One region of the Bradyrhizobium sp. Kon37 genome, then DNA from elsewhere that is predicted to be linked to it. Evidence: riboswitches for the same ligand, from Rfam matches in the RefSeq annotation. Region 1 holds a riboswitch; each other region holds the start of a gene.
The links. A riboswitch is a leader RNA that binds a small molecule or an ion and turns the genes downstream of it on or off. The one in region 1 is predicted to bind cobalamin.

Region 1 (8,047 bases):
TCCCGGCATCACCTCGATCCAGACGCTGTGCGCGGCGCATGCGCTGCCGCTCAATGACATCGGCGAGCCCTTTCTGGTCACGACGGGACGTCGCTTGCGTGAGGGCGGCTGGCCGGCAGGCGTCGATACCGTGGTGGTGATGCTCGACGGCGGCACGGCGTTCCAGTCGCTCGATCCGAAAGGCCTGCACATCTGGTGGGGCGCCTATCTCGGCATGCCCGATCAGATCATCATGTCCGGCGCGCTGGCCGAGATCGGCCCGCGTATCGTCGCGGTGCGGCAAGAGGCGCGCGAACGACACGGTTGGATCATGGACAGTTACATCCTCAAGCACAGGCTGTGAGGCAAGCGAGGCAGCATGCTCCCCGAATGGGTCACTCAACAATGCCCCGATATCTCCGCAGTCCATCGCGAGGCGGCGGTGGCGCGGCAGGCGCAACTGACGAAACCGACCGGCGCGCTTGGCCGGCTCGAGCAGCTCGCGATCGAGCTTGCGGGCCTCCAAGCAACCGAGCAACCGCGCGCGGCGCGGGTGCCGATCGTTATCTTCGCCGGCGATCATGGCATCGTCGCCCAGGGCGTCTCGGCCTATCCGCAGGAAGTGACGATCGCGATGCTGGCGAACTTTGCCTCCGGCGGTGCCGCGATCTCGGTGCTCGCGCGTGAGCTGGGCTCCAGCCTGGAGGTCGTCGATTCCGGCACGCTGGCGCAGGAGGAGATGGCTGGAATCGTGACCGACAAGCCGCGCAGCGGCACGCGCGATTTCAGTATCGAAGCTGCGCTCACCCCCGCAGAGCTGGCATTTGCGTTCGAAGCCGGCCGACGTGCGGTGACGCGCGCGCAGGCCGGGCAGCCCGATCTTCTGATCTTCGGCGAGATGGGAATCGGCAACACCACGACATCGGCGGCGATCGCGGCCGGCTTGCTCGGTGTGAGCGCTGAGGAGATCGCGGGCAGCGGGACCGGCGTTGACGCGGCCGGCCGTGTGCACAAGGCGCGGGTGATCGACGCTGCGATCGCACGCCATGGCATTGCGGGCGCTTCGCCCGAAAAGATCCTGTGCGCCGTCGGCGGTCTCGAGATTGCGGCCATCTGCGGTGCAATTATCGCGGCTGCACAGCTCCGCATCCCCGTGTTGATCGACGGCTTCATCGTGTCGGTGGCGGCGCTGGCGGCGGCGCGGCTCAACCCCTCGTGCCAGCCGTTCCTGCTGGCCTCGCATCAATCCGCCGAGCAGGGCCATCGGCTGGTGCTTCGCGCGCTGAATCTGCAGCCGCTGATCAGCCTCGATCTCAGGCTCGGCGAAGGATCGGGCGCGGCCATCGCGCTGCCGCTGGTGCGGTCGGCCTGTGCGCTCCACAACGGCATGGCGACCTTTGCGCAGGCCAATGTGCCGGATCGTCCGGCCTGATCAAATCGTCCGCTGATTGACGGAGACGACGCGCCAGCCGGTCGCGAGCCGGTCGATCCGGGTCAGCGACAGCGGATCGATCACAAACCGGAGCGCCGCTTGAGGCGTCAGATCCAGCGCGATGCACAGCGCCGCGCGGATCGTGCCGGAATGCACGACGAGCGTCGCGGCCCCGGCGCCGATCCTCGACAGACCCAGCCGGACGCGCGCGACCTGTTCCTCGAAGCTTTCGCCGCCCGGTGGCCGTCCGCACGCAGGATCGCTCCAGAACTGTGCATAGGCCTCGCCACCGGTCGCGGCGAGCTCGTCGTGCCGACGGCCGGTCCAGTCGCCAAAGTTCTGCTCGCTGAATTCGTCCAGCTGCAGCGGCTCGAGCCCCAGCGCGCGGGCCGTCTCGACCGTGCGCCGCGACGGACTCGCATAGCTCGCGGCGTCGCGCGGCAGGCGCTGCCGCAGCGCCTCCAGCTGCGCCCGAGCGCCGAGATCGGCCGGTGCGTCGGCTGCATGGATCGTCCCCGCGACGCCATCGACGGGCGCGTGCCGTATCAGCCAGAGGAAGGTCTCGCCTCCCATGCTTATCTCCAAGGAAACTGGTCGTTGTGGCAATAACGCCGCAACTGGCACATTGACTCTGTCTGGATCGTAATCCTAGATGCTCGCGACGGTTTCCCCGAGAGGGGATGAAAAGGGAATGCGGTGCGGGGACATTGTCCCCAATGCCGTGGCTGCCCCCGCAACTGTAAGCGGCGAATCTTGCATCACATGCCACTGGGTATCTCGGTCCCGGGAAGGCGACGCAAGGTATTGACCCGCGAGCCAGGAGACCTGCCGTCAGCCGTGGTCACACGCGAAGATGTCGGTCGGGGAGTACAGACATTCGGCTTCATCGGAAGGCTTATAAGCCGGAAGATGGGACCTTGGTTCGCGGTGACGTGCCACTGACGTCATACCGAGGTCCAAGACCGTGTCTCCTGTTCACATGATACGACGGCGTGCGCTTCTGCTTGCATCCGCCGCACTCACATCCTTTGTCGTTCTTGATCCCTCCGCCGCGCTGGCGCAGCAGGCTCGCGAACCTCTGCCGCCGGTCGAGGTAACGCCTGCCCAATCCCGCAAGCAGGCCAAGCCCGCCGCGCGGGAGGCGCAGGGCCCACGCCGCGCAGCAGCGCGCCGGCCGGAGACTGCATCCGCAGTGCCCAAGCCTGTCGTGCCGACTGCGGCAGCACAGACGCCGCTCAATACCAATGCCGTCGCCGAAAGCGCCTCGCGCCTTGGCCTGACCGTGCGCGAAACGCCCGCGACCGTGGAGGTGATCTCGGCCGCAACCATGCGCGAGCAGGGCTATCGCACCGTGTCCGACGTCGCGCAGGGAGCGGTTGGCGTCACAGCCGGCGACAATCCGGCCGAGCCGTCGGCTTTCTCCATGCGCGGCTTCACCAATAGCCAGATCAACACGCTCTACAACGGCATCAAGATCGGTCCGCAGAACATGACCTCGCGGATCACCGACACGGCCAACCTGGAGGCCGTCGAATTCCTGAAGGGGCCGGCGTCGCTGATGTCGGGCGAGGGCGCCGCCGGCGGCGCGATCAACTTCGTCACCAAGCAGCCGCACACCGGTCCGATCCGGAACGAGGCGGATTTTTCCTGGGATTCGCTGAACTCGTTCCGCGCGCATTACGGCTCGGGCGGCAGCACCAATGTGCAGGGACTGGACTACCGTTTCGACGTCAGTCGTTCCTCGCTCAACGGCTTTGCCGACGACACCAACACCAAGACGCTCGATGTGTCGGGCCAGCTCAACTACCGCATCTCCGATAGCCTCAAGGTCTGGGGCGCGATCGAATACCGCGAGGATCGTTCGAAAGCCTATTGGGGGGCGCCGCTGGTGCCGATTGCCTTCAGCGGTTCGCATGCGACGACGGGAATCGTGTCCGGCAATTATTTCAACAAGACTGATCTTGGGGCCGTCACGATCGACGACCGCACCTTCAACACCAACTACAACGTCCTCGACAACAAGAACGTGGCGAAGGAAGTGTGGCTGCGCGGCGGCTTCGAGCTGAAGCTCGCGCCCGACCTGACGTTGAAAAGCCAGGCCTATGGTTATGGCGCAGAGCGCACGTGGCTCAACAACGAGGTCGAGGCGTTCAATTCCGGCACGAACATGGTCGACCGTGGGCGCTTCTATGTCGCGCACAGCCAACGCTTGGTCGGCAACATCACCGACCTGGTCTGGGATGCGAATATCGCCGGCTTTGACAACCGCTTGGTCACGACGCTTTCCTCAAGCTACCTTGATTTCGTGAGGCCGGGCGCCGCAAATTTCCCCGATGATTCCGTCTCGCTGGTCAATCCCGATCGCGGCTATTACGGCTTGCTCACGACCAAGCAGCAGACCGCGCGGATCGACAACGAGGCACTGTCGTTCGAGGACCGGTTGAAGTTGACACGGACCTTTGCGGTGGTCGGCGGCCTCCGCGCCGAGCATATCGGGCTCGACCGCAACTCGACCGACAAGACCGGGCTCGTGAACGTTGGCTTTCCGTTCTCGCAATCCTGGGTCCCGACCACGGGTCGCATCGGCTACACGTGGGAAGCCGTTCCGGGCCTGACCTTCTTCAGCCAATATGCGACCGGCGCCGACATCTCGGCCAACAACATCTTCCTGCTCAATCCGACCGATCCGCTCAACCTGACCACCGCGCGCACCTACGAGACCGGCGTCAAGCACCTGTTCTGGGACAACCGGGCGGAGTGGTCGTTCTCGGCCTATGACATCCTGCGCAAGAACGTCTATGCCGCGGCCGGCGGCATGCAGCTCAACCTCGCCGGGCGGCAGGAGTCGAAAGGCGTCGAGCTGGCCGCATCCGTGCGGCCGATCGAGCCTCTGCGTCTCTGGGGCAACATCGCCTATGTCGATGCGCGCTACGCCGATTACGATTTTGTCGGCGGCTCGTTCTCCGGCAACACGCCGCCGAACGTGCCGCGCGTCGTCGCCAATGCCGGCGCGTCGTACCGGTTCTTCACGCCCTGGGCGGTCGAGCTCGGCATCACCGGCCGCCATGTCGGCGACCGCTACAACGCCGATGCCAACACCGTGACGCTGAAGGCCTACACCGTGGCCGATGTCTACGCCTTCGTCGACATCCCCAAGACCGTGTTCAATGCGGTCGATCAGGCCCGCCTGACATTCCGGGTGCGCAACATCGCCGACAAGCGTTATGCGATCTGGGGCGATCCGTTCTATCCCGATCAGATCCTGCTGGGCGCGCCGCGCACCTATGAAATCTCGGCCGCGTTCAAATGGTAGGACGCTGATCGATGATGCGCGCGATCGTCCTGCTGCATCGATGGCTCGGGGTCGCGTTCTGCCTGCTGTTCGCGATGTGGTTCGCGACGGGAATCGTGATGCACTTCGTTCCGTTTCCATCTCTGACGGAAACGGAACGCTTTGCCGGGCTCGTGCCGCTGGCTAGCGCTGAGACGAGGCTTGCGGTCGCCGATGCCGTGGCCGCAAGCGGCATCGCGGATGCGACGCGCGTTCGCCTGATCCAGCGCAGCGATGGACTGGTCTATGTCGTCTCAGGGCCGTCGCGCGCGGGCGCAGTCCGCGCCTCCGATGGGGCCGACGCGTCGATCACGTCTTTCGGCGTCGCGCTGGCCATCGCGCGAGATCACGCACGCAGCCGTGGGCTTGATGCCGCGCGGGCCGCGATCGTTGCGCGTTCGGACTACGACCAATGGAGCGTGCCGAACGGCTTTGACCGCCATCGGCCCTTGTTTCGGGCTGCCCTGGGCGATCCCGCCGGAACGGAGGTCTATGTCTCCTCGCGCACCGGCGAGATCGTCCTGGATACGACGCGCAGCGAGCGCGGATGGAATCTCGTCGGGAGCGTGCTGCACTGGATCTATCCAACAGTCCTGCGAAGCAACTGGTCGCTGTGGGATCGCGTGGTCTGGACCTTGTCGCTGCTGGCCCTGATCGCAGCTTTGCTTGGCGCTGTGCTCGGGCTTGCGCGGATCAAACCTCGGCGCGGTCTGATCGGCTCGCCCTATCGTGGCTGGCATGCCCTGCATCATCTCATCGGCCTCGCTGCGATGGTCTTCGTGCTGAGCTGGATATTCAGTGGCTGGCTCTCCATGGATCACGGCCGGCTGTTCTCGCGTGGGCAATTGACCTCGGCTGAATCCAGCGTGATGAACGCTTCACCGAACTGGGCAGCGGCTGCATCGCTCGATCGGCAGCCTGTATCGCCGTCGGCCCGTGAGATCGAATGGTTTGCCTTCAACGGCAATCTCTATCGGCGGGACCGGACCGGGCTTGCCGGTCAGACCTTGACCAAGGCAGGCGACGCGCCCCGCGATGGACCAACGGGATCTCTGGATGTTCATGAGGTCCAAGAGCTGACCGCGCGCCTCGCGGCCGGCTGCGGCGTAACGTCGGTCCTTGCCGTCAACAACAGCTATCCCGCGCAGTCCACCGTCCCAGGCGCCCCGGTCTACCGCTCCTACTGCGGCGACCTCTGGTTCGACATCGACGGCGCCGACGGCAATTTGCTGCAAAGGCTGGATTCGTCGCGACGGGCTTATCGGTGGTTCTACGGCGCGCTGCACACGCTGGATTTTCCGGTCCTCGTCGCGCGTCCGTTGCTGCGCGACGGCTTGGTCGTCGGACTCTGCGCCCTCGGCTTTCTGTTCTCCATCACGGGCATCATCATCGGCTGGCGCCGCTTGGTCGCGATGCGTTGAGCGGGCAAAACCACGCTTACTGATCGTACAATAAAGAGAGGCTGAGCCGACTGCCATGCATAGCTCATAAGCAATCGCATGGCCCGTAGCGCCAGTCGATCGCCTGCAAATTAGACAGCGCGTGCGCGGCGCATGGATTGCAGTGCAGCGGATGTGGCGTTTCGTCCGAGGAAATACGTGGTGCGCTGCACTTATCCCGCGTGGAACGATCCACAGGAATTTGCACTCCCCGCGGGCAGCGCTGCACTAAAATGTGCCTTGGCGCGCCGCGCCGGTCGCGGGCTGCTCCAGTGCGTTGCGACAACGCTGACCCTATCCCGAGCCCATCGCTCTGTCGCACGCTCGCAAGCGGTGGCATGACAGGGGATGACGATGAGCGCGCTCGGCTTGGGATTGAATTTCGCGACGGACGGGAACCACCCGGCGTCCGGTTCGAATGTCGTCCGCAGCTGACCCACACATGAGCGCTGACGAAAATCACTGGGAAGTCGGCACCGATATCGGTGGCACCTTCACCGACATCATCGCGATCCGGCACTCCCCCGCGGAGGCGCGGATCGCGAAAGTGCCATCGCGCCCGCAGGCGCCGGTTCAGGCGATGCTGGAGGCGATCGAGGCGGTGGGCCTGCGCAAGAGCGAGGTCAAGCGCTTCGTCCACGGCACCACGCGCGTGACCAACGCCATCGTCGAAGGACGGCTGCCAAAAGTGGCGCTGGTGGCGACCGAAGGCTTTGCCGACGTGCTAGAGATCGCGCGCTATCGTCGGCGCGATCTCTACCGTCTCGACGTCCCGCCAAAATCGCCGCCGCTGGTGCCGCCCGAACGATGTTTTGGCCTGGCCGAGCGCCTCGACCACGAGGGCCGGGTGCTGAAGGCGCTGGATGAAGCGGAGATCGAGCGCTTGGTGGCCTGGCTGAAAATGACTGGCGTGCAGAGCGTCGCGGTCGCGCTGCTTCATGCCTACGCCAATCCGGTGCACGAGAAGATGCTCGGCGAGCGGCTCAAGGGCGTCGTCGCCCACGTCTCGCTGTCGCACGAGGTCAATCCCGAGGCGCGCGAATATGAGCGGACGTCGGCGACCGTGTTCAATGCGGCCGCGATGCCGATTGCCGTCGAATATCTCAGCGAGCTGGAGCAGCGGTTGCCGATCGGCCCCGGCCTGCAGGTGTTTCATTCGGCCGGCGCCATGGTCCCGATCTCGGCGGTAAAGCGGCGGCCGCTGGTGATGGCGATGTCGGGCCCGGCGGCCGGCGTCTCGGCATCGGTCAGCATCGCGCGTCAGCTCGGCACATCGCGCATGCTGACGTTCGACATGGGCGGCACCACGACCGACGTGTGCCTGATCGTCGACGGCCAGGCCGAGATGACAGACGGCCGCATGCTCGGTGACAAGCCGCTGCGTCAGCCGATGCTTGCGGTTCATTCGATCGGAGCGGGCGGCGGATCAATCGTGCGCCATGGTCCCGGCAGCCTGACCGTCGGACCGGAAAGCGCCGGCTCCGAGCCGGGACCGGCCTGCTACGGCCGCGGTGGTACCGAGCCGACCATCACCGACGCCAACGCCGTGCTCGGCTATCTCAATCCCGAAACCAGGCTCGGCGACCGGATCGGAATCAATATCAAGGCAGCCAGTGATGTCATCGCGCCGATCGCGCGCACTCTGGGGCTGAGCCTGACCGAAACCGCGCTCGGCATCATCAAGGTCGCGAATGCGACAATGGCGCGTGCGCTCCGCCGCGTCACGGTCGAGCGCGGCATCGACGGACGCGATTGCACGCTGCTCGCCTTTGGCGGTGGCGGCCCAATGCACGCCGCGGGGCTTGCCGATCTCTACGGGATTGCCGAGGTGGTCGTTCCCAGCGCGTCGAGTGCGTTTTCGGCGCT
Region 2 (8,047 bases), on a different contig from region 1:
CTCGTTAGTCTCCGTTGCGTGGGGACAAAGCAGACTCCCCGTGAGGCCTCGGTCCAAGCTCTGCGCAGCACGCCATTCGTGGAGCTTGCGCATGGACACCGAACGACACCCTTCTCACCAACACACCGTCGCCATCCTCTCGCGAGGCGACGCTGCCGCGCGGCGGGATGCGACGGCGCAAAACAGCCGCTTCGTCCGCGTCTTCGGAGCACTCGCGGCGGTCGGCATCGAAGCCCGGCCGGCGATCTACGACGAAAGCCTCGCCGAAGAGGTCCGCGAGCAGTTGCTCGCGGTGGACGGCGTGCTCGTCTGGGTCGATCCGATCCACCAGGGCAAGACGCGGGTTGAGCTTGATCCCCTGCTTCGCGACGTAGCGGCGCGGGGCGTGTGGGTCAGCGCTCATCCGGACGTCATTCTCAAGATGGGCACCAAGGAGGTACTCTATCGTACCCGCTCGATGGGGTGGGGATGCGACACGGCTTTATATCAAACCGCCGAGGCCATGCGCGCCGAGTTGCCGACACGGCTCGCCACCGGTCCGCGCGTGATCAAGCGCAACCGCGGTAACGGCGGCCAAGGCGTGTGGAAGGTCGAGAGCCTGCCGAATTCCCCGATGATAAAGGTGCTGGACGCGACCAAGGATGTCTCCGAGGAACTGACGTTGGAGAGTTTTCTCGGTCGCTGCACGGAATATTTCGAGAACGGCAGCGTGGTCGATCAGCCATTCCAGCCTCGCTTGAGCGAAGGCGTGGTGCGCTGCTATATGGCGGGCGATCGCTGTGCCGGCTTCGGCTCTCACAAAGTCAAAGCCCTGGTTGACTCGCCGGATGCCCGTTCCGAGGCCGGACCGCGGCTCTATACCTCGAACGCAGACTCGCGCTTCCAGCGGCTGCGTCGCTTGATGGAAGACGAGTGGACCCCGGGAATGATGAAGACGCTGGACATCGACGCAGGCTCGCTTCCGGTCATCTGGGACGCGGACTTCCTGTACGGTCCGAAAGACGCGGCCGGTGCCGACACCTACGTCCTGTGCGAGATCAACGCGAGTTCATGCTTCGCGATCCCCGAGGAGGCCCCGGCGGCGATCGCAAGGACGGTGAAGCAGCGGCTCTCGCAAACGCAACCGGCTGGATCGGCGGACAGGAGGCCCTAAGCAAGAATGCCGCGGCATCTCGTGCTGCGGCACTCCGCCAGAGGCGCCGGTCATACGCGGATGTTGACGCGCTCATCGCCAAATGCCAGTTTCCCGCGCGGTAGTGTCCGCAAGGACTCTCCAAGGGAATGCGGTGCGTCCACCTCGAGTGGGCAATTCCGCGGCTGCCCCCGCAACTGTAGGCGGATAGCCGACGACCAAACGAACCACTGGAGCCCCGCTTGGGCCTCTGGGAAGGTGGTCGAAGGCGATGACCCGCGAGCCAGGAAACCTGCTACCAGCCATGGTCACGCGCGAACGCATTGGGCGGGGTGCCCTGATGTCGGAAGAGTAGCCGGTGCATCTGCCGCTAGGGGCGAAGGCAGACTGCTAAGGCAACCGCGGTGACGGTTAGTTTGCGTCGCCGCAGAGCGTTGTCGTGCAAAATCTTTATTTCGGTCCGGGCGTTGCGCCGGAACATTCGCGTGTCCTTATCCAGATCTCTCAGGGAAGAGCCGGCAATTTTCGGCGCGCCACACCTGCCCTGCTCGCCTTGCTGCTCTCGACATCCCTGTCCTCCATGGCGATGGCGCAGACCGCGGTCCGCGACAACGCCTCCCGCGAGGTCGGCCCGGTGATCGTCACCCCGCCCACTCCAAGACCGGCCGTAACCGTCAGCCCCGGCGCTCAGAGATCGCGCACGGCCCGGCGCAACGTAGGGCGTAATCGCGCCGCTCCGGTGGTTGCCAACCCAACAACCCAGCCTCCGAGCTATCAGGTGCAGACGCCGTTGAACACGGCCGCCGTCACCGATGTCGGCTCCCGGCTCGGAATCACGGCACGGGAAACGCCAGCGACCGTCGAGGTCATTGACCAGCAGACCATGCAGGATCAGGGCATCAGGACCACTACCGATGTCGCCAAGGCCGCGGTCGGCGTCACCGGCGGCGATGCGCCGGGCGCGCCCGCAATCTTCTCCATGCGCGGCTTTAGCGGCGACCAGCTCACCACCCTCTACAACGGCATCCCGATCGGGCCGTCGACCATGACGGGCCGGCCCATGGATACCGCCAATCTGCAGCAGGTCGAGATCATCAAGGGCCCCAACTCCCTGGTATCGGGACTCGGATCCACCGGCGGTGCGATCAACTACGTCACCAAGGCGCCGCACACCGGGCCCATTATCAACGAGGCCTTCACCTCCTACGATTCCTTCAACGGCTATCGCGCCGGCTACGGTTCCGGCGGCAGCACGCTGGTCAATGGCCTCGACTACCGTTTCGACATCAGCCATTCCAACGACAAGAGCTTCATCGACGACACCTATTCGAAGCTCAGCAACGTCTCGGGCCAGTTGAACTACCGCGTCAACGACAGCCTGAAGATCTGGGGCGCCGCCGAATACAAGCAGGACAAGGACCGATTCTATTGGGGAACGCCGCTGGTGCCGGCGAACGCGCCCGGCGTCGTGCCGACGTCAGGCATCGTCTCGGGCCAGTGGACCAATTGCTACCTCAACGGCCATGCCGGGGCGCTCAATCCCGTTACCATCGACGCGCGCACGCTGACGACAAGCTACAACGTGCTCGACAATCACAGCGGGGCCAACGAGCTCTGGCTGCGCAGCGGCTTCCAGTGGGACATCACCAACAACATCTCGCTGCGCAGCCAGGTCTACGGCTACGACGCGCATCGGCACTGGTTCAACAACGAGATCAGCTCGTTCGACGATTCCGGGCCGAACAAGGTCTATCGCGAGCGGCTGGCGCTGGACCACGCGCAACGGCTCTATGGCAACATCACCGACCTCACCGTCAATTCCAACCTCGGTGGAATGGACAACCGCTTCGTCGCTACGGTTGCGGCAAGCAGCTCGCAATTCAACGTCTCGCAGGATACAAAGTTCTTCTCCGACACGGTCGAGCTGATCAATCCGGACCGCGGGCTTTACGGCCCGCGCAGCGACGAGAAGATCTACACCCATCTCGACACCACGGCGCTGTCGTTCGAGGACCGGCTCAAGCTGACCTCGACCTTCGCGCTGATCGGCGGCATCCGGTTCGAGGATATCGAACTATCGCGCACGCGCTTCAATCCCGACGGCTCGCTAGCGTCCGGAAAAGGCTATCCGTTCTCGACCAAGTTCAATCCGGTCACCGGGCGCATCGGCTACACCTGGGACATCGCGCCCGGGGTGATGCTGTACAGCCAATATGCGACGGCGGCGGACCCGACGGTGGCCAACATCTTCATCCTCGCGCCAAAGGTGCCGCTGCTGCTGACGACGTCGCGGACCTACGAGACCGGCGTGAAGCTGCAATCATCCGACAAGCGCGCCGAGGCGACGTTCTCGGCGTTCGACATCGAACGCAAGAACGTCTACGTGCCCGAGAGCGGCATCGTGTTCAACGTCGCCGGCAAGATGGCCTCCAAGGGCGTCGAGATCGCTGCGGCGGTGAACCCGGTCGGCGGCCTGAAGCTGTGGGCCAATGTCGCCTTCGTGCAATCGCGCTTCGTTGACTTCAACTATGTCGACGGCAATGGCGACTTCCAATCCTATTCGGGCAAGACCCCGCCGAACGTCCCGAACTTCATCGCCAATGCCGGGGCGTCCTATCGCTTCGGCACCAAATTGCCGGTGGAGATCGGCGGCCTCGTCCGTCACGTCGGCGACAGGTTCAACTTCCAGGACAATCTGGTGACCATGAACGCCTATACGATCTTCGACGCGTTCGCGTTCGTCGATATCCCAAAGGCTTATTTCCCGGGCGTCGACCAGACCCGTATCAGCTTTCGCGTGAGGAACCTGACGAATAAGCTCTACGCCGCCTGGGGCGACCCCGGCTATACCGATCAGATCATCCTGGGAGCGCCGCGCAGCTACGAGGTCGCGGCCTCGTTCAAGTGGTGAGGGGGGAGGATCGCCGCTCTCACGTCACTTCGCGCCGTGCTCCGGCTGGACCGAGCTGCTTCGACGCCGCGCCCACAGCAGCGCCAGCGGGCCCAGCGCGATTCCGGCCGCGAGGACGCTGAATGCCAGCAGCCAGCCGGCCGCGCTCTGCGGGCCGCCGGCTGCGTCGAGCGCGGCGCCGGTGCCCCAGGCGCCGACCGCCGACAGGCCGAAGCCGACCGTCGAATGCAGGGCCAGGGTCGCGCCGCGATGTTCGGAGACAGCCGCGGCCGACATGCCGGCGGTCAATGCGCCCGAATCCGCCGGCACGGTCAGGCCATAGGCAAGCAGCAGCAGCGCGAGCACCCATGCCGGCGCTGTCGCGTTGAGGCCGATGATGAGCGCGACGCAGGCCGACGCGATCATCACGACCGTGATCGCGCGATGGCGGCCGAACTTCAGCGCGGCCTCGTTGCCGAGGATGCTGGCCGGCATCGAGATCACCGCGAAGCAGAAGCTCAGCACGACGGGGCTCAACCATGACGGCGCGCCTTGGTGGGCGACGACGAAGGTCCAGAACCCGACCAGCCAGGTGCGGATGCCGTAGAGCTCGAAGCAATGAGCGCCGTAGCCGAAGATGTATCCGAGCGCCTCGCGGTTGGCGAAGACGGGCGCGAAGTTCAAGAGGCGTCCCGTCTTCGGCGCGGGCCGCTGCGCCTGCATCAGAAGGCACGCGACGACCATTGCGATAGGTCCAAAGCCGGTGACAAGGAAGGCGGTCCGCCATCCCCAGCGGTCGGCGATCACTTGCGCGACCAGGAACGAGAGGCCGACGCCGACCGAGAAGCTCGACGTGTACAGCGTGACGGCGCGCGAGGTGTCGCCGGGGGGAAGCCGGTCCGTCAGCGCCTTCAAGCCCGGCATGTAGGCGCCGGCAAATCCAAGCCCTGCCAGGGACCAGATCGCGGTCGCGGACCAAAACCCTTGCGCGAAGAGTCCGAACGCTGCGGTCGCCAGCCCGCTGACGATCGAGCCCCAGAGCAGGACGAGCCGCGCGTCGATCCGGTCGGTCAACGTCGTCAGCACGGGCACGGCGAGCATGTAGCCGAACGCGTAACCGCTCGCCATCAAGCCGCCTTCGGCCGCCGACAGTCCCCACGCCGGCATCAGATGCTGCGCCAGATTTGCGGACAACGTCACATGCGGCAGCAGATTGCCGACCTGGCCGATGCACATCACCGCGATCAGAGACCGCCCGCTCAAGTTACGAATGCTGTCCTCCCGCCCCCGAGCCGACACGGCGCACCAACCACAATGGGCAACTCTCCGGCTGCAGCTGCAAGACCCAACTTCATGAACAACCGCACCCCGAAGCGCGGGCCTTCTTCGCCGCTTCGTCGTCGGCGCAACAGGCCGTCGGTTGCTGCTTCGCCGGCCCACCGCAACATCCCGATGCGGCTCCGGCGGCTTCGACGCCACCGCGCGAGCAGACGCCGGTCTCCGGTAGCACGAGCTCCACCCTTGCGGCGGCTTTCTTGTCGCCGGCGAGATCGGCTGCAATCGAGCGCACCTGCTCATAGCCTGTCATCATGAGAAAGGTTGGGGCGCGGCCATACGACTTCATGCCCGCCATGTAGAAGCCTGGCTCATCGTGCGCGAGCTCGCGCGCGCCGTGCGGGCGGACCGTGCCGCAGCTGTGCTCGTTGGGATCGATCAGCGGCGCCAGCACGACCGGCGCTTCGATGGCGGGATCGAGCCGCAGGCGCAATTCGGACAGGAACGAAAAGTCGGGACGAAATCCGGTCGAGACGATCAGCTCGTCCACGATCACGCTTCGCGCACCGCAACCCGAGCCGGCCGCGATCTCGAGGCGGCCTTCGGAGTCCGACAGATGCGTGACGGCGAATTCCGTTTCGACCCTGATCTTCCCGGCGACAACGAGCGCAGCGAACGCGCTGCCGAGCTCTCCGCGTGCAGCGAGCTTGTCATTCCGGCCGCCGCCAAACGCCTTGGCGGGATCGGCGCCGCGCAACAGCCAGATCGCTTGCGTCCCCGGCGCCTCGTCCGCGAGATGCACGAGATCGATCAGGGTGCCCACCGCGGAATGACCGGCGCCGAGCACCGCAACAATCTTCCCGGCATATCTGGCGCGGCCGGCACCACGGACATCGGGCATGCCATAGGCGATGTGGCCGGCGCATTCACGCTCGCCGATCGCGGGCAGACCATTGCCTCCGGCGGGATTGGGCGAGAACCATGTGCCTGACGTATCGATCACGGCATCCGCGTACAGCACTTCGAGACCTTTGCCGTTCTGGTAGCGGATTTCGAACGGCGCCTGCTCACGTCCCTTCGTCTTCGCCTTGTCGAAGCCGACGCGGCTGATGGCCGAGACGCGGCTGGATGTCCGGATCACCTCGCGCAGTGGCGTTCGCGTCGCAAGCGGCGTCAAATATCGATCGATCAGCTCGCCGCCGGTCGGATAGGCGCTCGGGTCCGGCGAATTCCATCCCGTCGGCGCGAGCATGCGCGCGGCGGCCTTGTCGATATTGTACTCCCACGGCGAGAAGAGCTGGACCTGCTGCCACTGGCGAACCGCGTGCCCCGCTTCGGGTCCTGCCTCCAGCACGGTGGGGGACATGCCACGCTCCAGGACGTGCGCGGCTGCTGCGAGGCCGACCGGCCCTGCCCCGATGATGGCGACCGTTCTAGCGTTCATTCGGCTTCTCCCATGCTTCTAGAATCATCGAACAAAACGAGCCAAAAAAGATCACGCCGCCGTTTGCGTCGTCTTGCATCCGACTTCGTCTGCGCAGCACTCCGCCGCCAGGAAATCGACCAGACCCCGCATCGCGTCGAAGTTTGCGTGGCAGACGAGGCTCGTCGATTCCCGGACCTGGCTGACGAGCCCGACCGAGACCAGGGTCTTGATATGATGCGACAGCGTCGACGCCGGTATCTTCAGCTTGTCCTGCAAGCGGCCGACAGGCATGCCGGAGTGCCCGGCCCGGACCAGGGCCCGGTAGATCTGGAGTCGGGTCTGATTACCCAGGGCCTCCAAACGTGCTGCTGCGTCGGCAATCTTCATGGCCGCGATGATGCGCCTGCTGGTCCGCGCCGTCAACTATACTTCTAGAATATTCGAAATAGTGAGCCGGCGACGCGCTTCCGATTCGGATTGACGGAGCTTCTACACTTCCATAAATCTGGATATATGGAAACAGAAGAAGCCGTTCTCGCGCTCGCCGCGCTGTCCCAATCGACCCGGCTGGAGGCCTTCCGGGCACTGGTCAGGCACGAGCCTGACGGTCTCGCTGCCGGCGATCTCGCCCGGCTGCTGGAGGTCCCCCAGAACACGCTCTCGGCGCATCTGTCGATCTTGACGCGCGCGCGCCTCGTCACCTCCGACCGGCGCAGCCGTTCGATCGTCTACCGCGCCAACCTTGTCGAACTCCGGGACGTCGCGGTCTTCCTGCTCCGGGATTGCTGCGGAGGGCGGCCGGAAGTTTGCGAGCCGGTCGTCGAAACCCTCCAAGCCTGCTGCTCTCCGAAACGAAAGGAGAAAAGCCGTGCCTGATCAATTCGATCTTCCGCGCCGCCTCGCGGCCGAGGCGCTCGGCACGGGCATTCTCGTCGCCACGGTGGTCGGCTCCGGCATCATGGCGGAATCCTTGACCAAGGATGTCGCGCTTGCGCTTCTCTGCAACACGCTGCCGACGGGAGCCATTCTGGTTGTCCTGATCACGATGTTGGGCCCGATCTCCGGCGCGCACTTCAATCCGGCGGTCACGCTGGTCTTCACCGGCAAGCGCGAGCTGCCGGTGAACGAGGCCGCTCTCTATGTGATTGCGCAGATCGCCGGCGGCATCTCGGGAACGATGGCGGCGCATCTGATGTTCGGACTCCCCCTGCTCGACCTCTCGGCGAAGGTGCGAACCGGAGGACCGCAATGGTTCGCCGAAGCCGTCGCCGCTTTCGGTCTGGTTGCGACGATCCTGGCCGGCATCCGGTTTCAGCGCACGGCC
Region 3 (8,047 bases), on a different contig from region 1:
TCCAACCAACACCCGCCGGATCAGGGGTCAGGCCGGCCCCTGTCGAATTGGAGTAGCGATTAATCGGACGGTCGCACCGTCAAACTCTGGGCAGCCGCGCCTTTCAGACTTGAGCACGGCAATTGCCATGCCAGCGAACCTCAGGTGGAATTGAAACAAGCCATGTTCGGTTCTGAGGCTCGTCCTTACAAACGAGCCGGGCTTCGTGGTGACGGCGCGCCAGAGCGGCCTGGATATAAGTCGGAGAGGCTTCAGTCGGCTGGGCTCGGCGAAATCGTGAACGATGCGCACCGCCGGGCGCCTCTCAGTGTCTCGCCCAGCTGCGTAGGTCTTGTTACCGCCGTTCCCGCGTGCGGCCGGCAAGCTAGCAAGCGAACCTCACCACAATAGTATCTACGATCACCTCTAGCCGGGCCTGGCGCTTGTGGCATCTGTGACACTGAATGTAGTGATCACACCAAGACGTCAGACTTTGTTTGTTCGTCCGGACCCGTTCTACAACTAAATCAGCAACTTGCATCTCGGACGCAACTGGCATCGCAGTTGCTAATTGTCCAATGACACCGTGAGCGCTGAGCCCGGCCACCGGAGTAAGACGGATACATCAATTTTGCGGGAGGGTATTGGCCAACCAATCGCTTGATGGAGCACCGATGCGGCCACCGGACAGCTTACTGCTTGCGGCACACTTGTTGTTGTCAGATGGACCATCACGCCGAACGTTGAGGCGCTAGGCTGATCAACCAACAGAAAGGCCGCGATCTAAGCTCAAAGCGAACTCGCGAATCACGTAAGCCCCTCAAGCCCGTGCGTGAACGCCGGCGGCCAGCTGCAAAGTCGCACATTTTGATGCAGCCTCGCTTCAGATGATCCGCTGCATGCTGCGCCGGACCGTCGAGGAACGGGTGGCATCGCTTTCGACGGTTTCCTTGCTTAACAATCAGAACTAATGAGGCGGTGTATGAACACGTCAATCTCGGAGCTTCGCCTTGTCGCTGAAGCATCTATTTTAGCTATTGGGCTGCTGATGTCGTCAGGAGCTAACGCCGACGATGATCTGATGAGAAACGCCAAGCAGATCTTCCATCCAATACCCTCGGCCATTCCTGCAGTAAAAGACAATCCAGTGACGCATGGAAAGGTCGAGCTTGGCAAGATGCTGTTCTTCGATCCGCGGCTATCGGCGAGCGGAATCATTAGCTGCAATACGTGCCACAATCTCGGCACCGGCGGAGTCGATGCCGGTCCGACCTCCGTTGGTCACGGCTGGAAGGTCGGCCTGCGCCGGGCCCCAACTGTCTACAACGCAGTGTTCAATGCGGCGCAATTTTGGGACGGACGCGCCGCGGACCTCAAGGCGCAAGCCACCGGCCCTGTGCAGGCGAGTGCCGAAATGAATGCGACTCCAGATCATGTGCTCGGTATCTTGAACTCAATGCCCGGCTACGTCGTCTTGTTCAAGAACGCTTTTCCGAACGAAGCGAGACCGGTCACCTTTGACAATTTTGCGAAGGCGATCGAGGCTTTTGAAGCGACTCTCATTACACCTGCGGCTCCATTCGATCAGTATCTGGAGGGCAATACACGTGCTCTCGATGATCAGCAGAAGTCAGGGTTGGCACTGTTTATGGCGAAGGGATGTTCCTCTTGCCACAATGGAATCAATCTCGGTGGACAGGCCTACTTCCCGTTCGGCGTGATGAAAAAGCCGGACGCAAGCGTGCTTCCGGACGCCGATAAGGGCCGATTCGCGGTTACCAGGGCGGCTGGCGACGAATATGTCTTCCGCGCGGCGCCATTGCGGAACGTCGCGTTGCGAGCCCCTTACTTCCATTCGGGCCAGGTTTGGAGCCTGAAGCAAGCTGTTGCCCTAATGAGTGACATCCAGCTCGGCGCCAAGCTTAGCGATAGGGAGGAAAACGACATCGTCGCATTTCTGAATTCGCTGACCGGTCGGCTGCCTAGGATCGAATATCCGGTACTACCAACGCGTACCAACACGACACCAAAGCCTTCAATAGACAGATAGCCTTAGCAGCACCGGCGTCATTCCCTGATGAAGAGCAACAGAGGCGACGCAAGAAACCGGCCTCCCCGCAATGACGTCTAAATGAATGATGCTGTGCTGTCACTCATCACCACGCATACATAAAAATGCCCGGCCTCGAGGGGAGGCCGGGCAGAAGTCACGCAGGAGCGACGCTGCTTTCCGCATCGCACCAGCTTTCGTCGGTAGGGAGGACTACCGGCGACCGATTTACGGCGAGGGCACTCGCCGTCAAAACAAGAAGCGGATATCGCTCCGCGCAACTTAGCGAGCCGCTTGCTTTCCGCTTCTGTCGGAAAGTTCAAGACTTGCCACCACTTGCCAGCTGTCCGGTTGGCAAGGGGAGCCTTGATGGAGCTGGGATCCATCGCGCAGGCGGTTTGGCCGCCGTGTCCTGAAACTCAAGCGTCAGTTTGCTGTCACGCGGGAGCATCGCCCCCAACGCCAGCAAATCTTCCCGAAGCCCGCGCCAACGCGCCAACGCGCCAATTACGTATGAAATTCCGGAAGGGCGGTAAAATAGATTGTTGTGATGGGACGCATCCACGCGATGGATAAATGAAGCGATAGGACCGTGGTTCGCGTCGAGCGTAAGTGACTTGGAATATGTCACCGGTAAGGCCGGCATGCTGTCGTCCGCCGGATTCGAGCTTGTCGCCGGCTGTGTGGGATCACCTCCGCCGAAGCAGACCGGCAGTCGCAAGCGCTGGAAGCTTTGGGAGTTCGCAAGATATCGCGACCTCCCAACGCGCGTGGATCTTATTCACAAATACGTTGGCGACACGCTGCGTACGATCATGCCTCACTCCGCAACTCGCGTGCGGCGGCCACCATATTGACGAGCGCGGGACGCACCTCCTCCCACCTTCGAGTTTTCAGTCCGCAGTCGGGATTGATCCAGAGCTGCCGATCGGAAACCCGCTGCCGCGCCAACACAATCAGCTGCTTGATCTCAGCTGCTGCGGGAATGCGCGGTGAATGAATGTCATAGACGCCCGGCCCGATCTCATTAGGATATTTGTAGTTCTTGAAAGCGTCGAGCAATTCCATTCTAGAACGGGAAGCCTCGATTGAAATGACGTCGGCATCCATAGCTGCGATCGCATCGATGATTTCGTTGAACTCGGAATAGCACATGTGCGTATGGATCTGAGTTCCGTCAGCGACAGCGGAGGAGCAAACGCGGAAACTGTCCACTGCCCAATCGAGATAGTCCTCCCACTGCGATTTGCGCAGCGGCAATCCCTCCCGCAACGCAGCCTCGTCGATCTGGATCATGGTCGCTCCAGCTGCCTCAAGGTCGATGACCTCGTCTCGGATCGCGAGAGCGATCTGTCGGCATGTCTCGCTCCGCGGGATGTCGTCACGGACAAACGACCAGTTCAGGATCGTCACTGGTCCGGTCAGCATAGCCTTGACGGGTTTTTTGGTCAGAGACTGCGCATGTCGCCACCATTTAACGGTCATGGGCTTCGGGCGGGAGACATCTCCAAACAGGATAGGAGGACGAACGCACCGCGAGCCATAAGACTGAACCCAGCCGTGCTTGGTAAACGCGAAACCCAACAGCTGCTCGCCAAAGTATTGAACCATGTCATTGCGCTCGAACTCACCGTGTACGAGCACGTCCAGGCCGATATCTTCCTGCCAATGCACGGTATGGGCTGTCTCCGCTTTCAGAAGCTGCTCGTACTGCGTGTCATTCAGCGCTCCCCGCGCATGAGCTGCACGCGCATTGCGGACGTCCGCCGTTTGCGGGAAGGATCCGATGGTTGTGGTTGGAAACATCGGCAATGCGAAGGCGACGCGCTGGACGTCGGCGCGCTGGGCGAACGCACTGCGACGGCGACGCATGCTATCGTCGATCGCGGCCATTCGTCCGGCGACGTTCGCACTATGGATCTTCGGCGATGTTTCGCGGGTGACGGATGCATCCTCTGAGAGGGCGAGTTCATCCGCCACGTCGGCAGCCTGGCCGGCCAGCGCTTTGCCCAATATCGAAAGTTCCTTGATCTTCTGCACTGAGAACGCCAGCCACGTCTTCAGATTGGGATCGAGATCGGTCTCTAGCTCAATGTCGGTGGGAACATGAAGTAGCGAGCAGGAGGGAGCAATCTGAACACGGTCCCTGCCCAGTTTTTTGACCATAGGAGCGAGCTGGTCGAGCAGCGCGGGCAGATTGGAGCGCCACACGTTGCGACCATCAACGACGCCTAGCGAGACCACGAGATCTCCACGGGCTCTGGCGACAATCGCGTCCAACTGGCCGGGTGCCCGAACCAAGTCGACATGGAGTCCGGCAACGGGCAAAGCCAAGACTGTCTCAAGATTGTCGCCGACACCTCCAAAATACGTGGCCAGCATGATTTTTAGGGGCGGTACGGCGTTAACGAAATGAGCATAGGCCCGGCGGACAGCCGCCCGAGATCCTTCGTCGACGTCCATCACTAGGCATGGCTCGTCGAGCTGAACCCATTCAGCGCCGCGCGAGGCTAGTTCGCGGAGAACATCGACATAGACGGGGAGGAGCCGATCAAGCAGCGAGAGCGGATTGAATGCGGGATCTACGCTTTTGCCGAGCTTCAGGAAAGTGACTGGGCCCACTAGGACGGGCCGCGTCTGATAGCCGAGGCTTCTTGCCTCCTCATATTCCTCGATCGGCTTCCGAGAGGCAAACTTAAAGATCTGATCCTGGTGAAATTCCGGCACCATGTAGTGGTAGTTCGTATCGAACCACTTCGTCATCTCCTGTGCGGCTACGCCGGGCCCATGCTGAGCGTGGCCACCGTCCTGAGCGCCACGCGCCATGGTGAAGTAGGTTTTGAGCGACACAGGACCTTCGGTCCAGCCATAAACGTCGGGAATGGCGCCGACCATCAGGCTGGTATCGAGTACATGATCGTAGAGCGAGAAGTCATTCGAAGGAATGACGGTCGCACCGCGGGATTTCTGCCGTGCCCAATTAGCGGCACGAAGTCCACTCCCCGCCTCGAGGAGCTCGGCTTCGCCGGACTTTCCCGCCCAGTAGCTCTCGAGCGCGAATTTGAGTTCGCGTCGTGGGCCGATGCGTGACGTCCCCAGTGTGGCAACGGGAAGCGAAAGGATTGACATAGCCTAGACCCCATGTTGGGGCAAAGGCCATGGCGGACGCAGACAGCGAACATCGCGTGAGCGACAACTGCTTGGCGCACACCGGGACGCCCCGCCCGTGGACGATATCTTGTCGAGGCAGGTCTACTGGCTCACAGGTCGTCGCTGCTGTCCGGCCTTCCCGAAGCCGCATGGCTTCAGTGACTTCGTTGGACAGCGGCTCGCCGCTTACAGTTGCGGGGGCAGCGCCGGCATTGCACCGGCTTCCCTCTTAGCTCCGGATCAAACGAAATCCGGAGACCGCGACGGCTTGAATTATGCGCACGAGGATCGATGCGTCAACCTACCGATTCTCGCTGCGATATTGCCCAAGCGATTACGAGCGCACTAGGCGGGTACGACGGTCTTGCTCGCGGCCTAGTGAACACGCCCGGATCTGTGGAGGCTCCGCTTGTGAAATGCATTCGCTCCCCGCTCGCGTAACGGTTGAGCTCCACCACCGGAACGAACCCGGGCCGCTTTCGGTATCTGTGTGATCGCGAGGAGGCGACCTTTTCCGTCAGCAGCTTTTCGAACCTGCGCGTCAGGAAGGTGCGATCATCCTCAGCCGGCATCCGTTTGGTCACAGCCCACGAGGGCTCCCTAGAAATTTCGAAAGCCGGATTGCTCCAGGACCGCACGGATGATCAGGTCGGCTCCATGGGTGTTCGGCGAGCCCGCGACCAGGCACGAGGTCGTCCGCCTCCGTGAGGTTGGCCAAGATGATCTTCTCGGTGCACTAGGTGTTCACGTGCTGAGCGACTTTTGCGCCGGCTTCGATGCGTCCGTGGCCGCTCGACGCCGGTCTGCCTCGCCTCGACTCGCGGCCAGCGACGATAGGCCTTAACGCGGCCACGGAGCATCGAGGGCCTTGTCCTTGTTCGTGACAAATTCGACGGTGTCCTCCGAGAGAGCCCTTTGAGGGGGTCCTCGGAGTCGCTCAGCGTCTTAAGCTCATAACGATGTTAATCGACCTCGATGCGCCCCATGCGGTCGTGGTCTCCTCAAGGTCCCACATCTACAACTTCGTTCGCGAAATCGAGCGATGAGGCCTTGGTCGCGGGCTGCCTATCCTGTCTTGGACGGGACACAGGTGTCAGGGACCGGACAGACCACCGCGCATTGCGGCGTGTCGCAATGGCCCTCGCACTCCGTACATTTTTTGGCATCGATAACGTAAATGTCGCGCTTCAGACTGATCGCCGCGTTGGGACACTCGAACTCACATGCGCCACAAACGGTGCATTGCGAAGCGACGATCTTGTAAGCCATGCGTTCCGACTCCTTAGGCGAGCGATGCCATGGGCGATCCCTTTCAAATGCCGTGCCAAACGCAGACGCGCTCAATGTTGGGCAATTTGCCCAATTCGGCTGTCCCCGGTCTGAGACCATGTTGCGTCGGCGACAGCAACAGGTCGCTTCAATTTCAGGCTACGAGCCACCGGGCCCTCTTGCGAGAGTCAGTCGCGACTTGACGCTGGAAGCGTCCGTCGGTTTGTTTGGCACGTCAGCGCGGGGGCAAGCGAGGCTGACGCTTCCTCCACCGGCGGCGACAAAAACCCGCGAACGGACGCAGGTCTACGTCGGATCTCGGCAAACCTCCGGTCACACACCCCGACTGGAGGTTTGTGCAAGCCTCGCTCATGGCTGCAACGCTAGCTGCGCGGAGGACTCGCTGGAGGCTTGCCAAAACGGGCTTGTGGTATAACAAGCTTCGGAGGGAAATGAAGTGGCGGCGGGACGAGCGACACTGGCCTTGCAGACCGACTGAATTGCACTCAGCCTCATGCCTGGTGCCGAGTAGGCATGGCGGTGCTCGCGAGCGTCGCTTGGCCGCACTCAGCCACTCGCAACTATTTTGGACGAGCTGGAGCAGGGTTGAAAGATGACTGTGCAAATTGCTTCAGTGGCATGGCTTTTCCGAACAGATGGCCCTGCGCAAGGTCGAAGCCGAGTTCGGCCACAGCGATTAGGTCAGCCTGGCTCTCCACACCTTCGGCGACGGTGCGCACATTGTACTCTTTGGCTAGATCGACGATATGGCGGCACACCGTTCGCTTGAGGGGCCCATTCGCGCAGCCGCCGACGAACTGACGATCTACTTTCAATTTCATGAACGGGAATTTTGTCATCCCCATCAGCTGCGGCCAATTGGCACCGACATTGTCGATTGCAAGGCCAATGTTGTGAAAGCGAACCTCACGCGCAACCTCGACCAGGAGATCTAGGTTCTGGATCGCTTCCACGCTCTCGATTTCAATCGTCAAACCGCCGAAAGCTGCGTGCGACGGCATGCGCCGACAGAGATCGCGTACCGCCTGCGGGTCAATCAGGAATGCTGCCGGGAGATTGATGGAGAGATCGATCGAAGTTTGCTGCTCCAGAAGATACTGCCAATCCTTGATCGCGCGGTCGATCACGAACTGCGACAAGTTCCTAAAATGAGGATCGTGAGATTCCGGGATGAAATAGGCCGGTGGAACAACGCCCCAGGTCGGGTGTCGCATTCGAAGATGAGCCTCGGCGCCGCGGCGGCTAAGGGTACACGCGTCAAACTTCGGCTCATACCAGAGCTCAAGCCAGCCAGCGTGTAAGGCTTCTCCGACATGGACCGCGGGACGGGGCGCCGGCTCTCTTGGCAAGAGCATGCCGATCCGATCGCGCAACGTCTCGGCTGCAAACGGCGCCCTGAGCGGCGGCAGCATAGCAAGTCCATATTCACTACCGACCTGCTGCACTGCCGCCATGATGATCGACTCGCGCGCTCCGAACGCCAGCACTCGGCCTGCAAATTCTTCGCGTACCAGTATCTCGAGCAATCGTCCAGGCTCGATGCGGTCCGAGCCAATGCCGAGCAGGATCAGATCAGGG

Region 2: it holds a riboswitch for cobalamin, as region 1 does, so the genes downstream of both, AC0L3J_RS08255 (TonB-dependent receptor) here and AC0L3J_RS21400 (TonB-dependent receptor) in region 1, are expected to answer to the same signal.
Region 3: it holds a riboswitch for cobalamin, as region 1 does, so the genes downstream of both, metE (5-methyltetrahydropteroyltriglutamate--homocysteine S-methyltransferase) here and AC0L3J_RS21400 (TonB-dependent receptor) in region 1, are expected to answer to the same signal.

The regions. Positions count from the first base shown of each region.
Region 1 is NZ_JBVVOY010000011.1:152,155-160,201, forward strand. Features, by position in the region: gene cobF (precorrin-6A synthase (deacetylating)) at 1-343, shown strand, start outside; gene cobT (nicotinate-nucleotide--dimethylbenzimidazole phosphoribosyltransferase) at 359-1,411, shown strand; gene AC0L3J_RS21395 (histidine phosphatase family protein) at 1,412-1,984, opposite strand; cobalamin riboswitch at 2,057-2,258, shown strand; gene AC0L3J_RS21400 (TonB-dependent receptor) at 2,391-4,724, shown strand; gene AC0L3J_RS21405 (PepSY domain-containing protein) at 4,736-6,163, shown strand; gene AC0L3J_RS21410 (hydantoinase/oxoprolinase family protein) at 6,624-8,047, shown strand, end outside.
Region 2 is NZ_JBVVOY010000003.1:53,280-61,326, forward strand. Features, by position in the region: gene AC0L3J_RS08250 (Cj0069 family protein) at 92-1,153, shown strand; cobalamin riboswitch at 1,238-1,446, shown strand; gene AC0L3J_RS08255 (TonB-dependent receptor) at 1,572-4,043, shown strand; gene AC0L3J_RS08260 (MFS transporter) at 4,068-5,258, opposite strand; gene AC0L3J_RS08265 (NAD(P)-binding domain-containing protein) at 5,374-6,741, opposite strand; gene AC0L3J_RS08270 (ArsR/SmtB family transcription factor) at 6,793-7,110, opposite strand; gene AC0L3J_RS08275 (ArsR/SmtB family transcription factor) at 7,237-7,599, shown strand; gene AC0L3J_RS08280 (aquaporin) at 7,592-8,047, shown strand, end outside.
Region 3 is NZ_JBVVOY010000005.1:252,901-260,947, reverse strand. Features, by position in the region: partial or broken gene AC0L3J_RS14710 (hypothetical protein) at 424-561, shown strand; gene AC0L3J_RS14705 (cytochrome-c peroxidase) at 962-2,029, shown strand; gene metE (5-methyltetrahydropteroyltriglutamate--homocysteine S-methyltransferase) at 2,843-5,158, opposite strand; cobalamin riboswitch at 5,258-5,457, opposite strand; gene AC0L3J_RS14695 (4Fe-4S binding protein) at 6,245-6,448, opposite strand; gene AC0L3J_RS14690 (EAL domain-containing response regulator) at 7,030-8,047, opposite strand, start outside.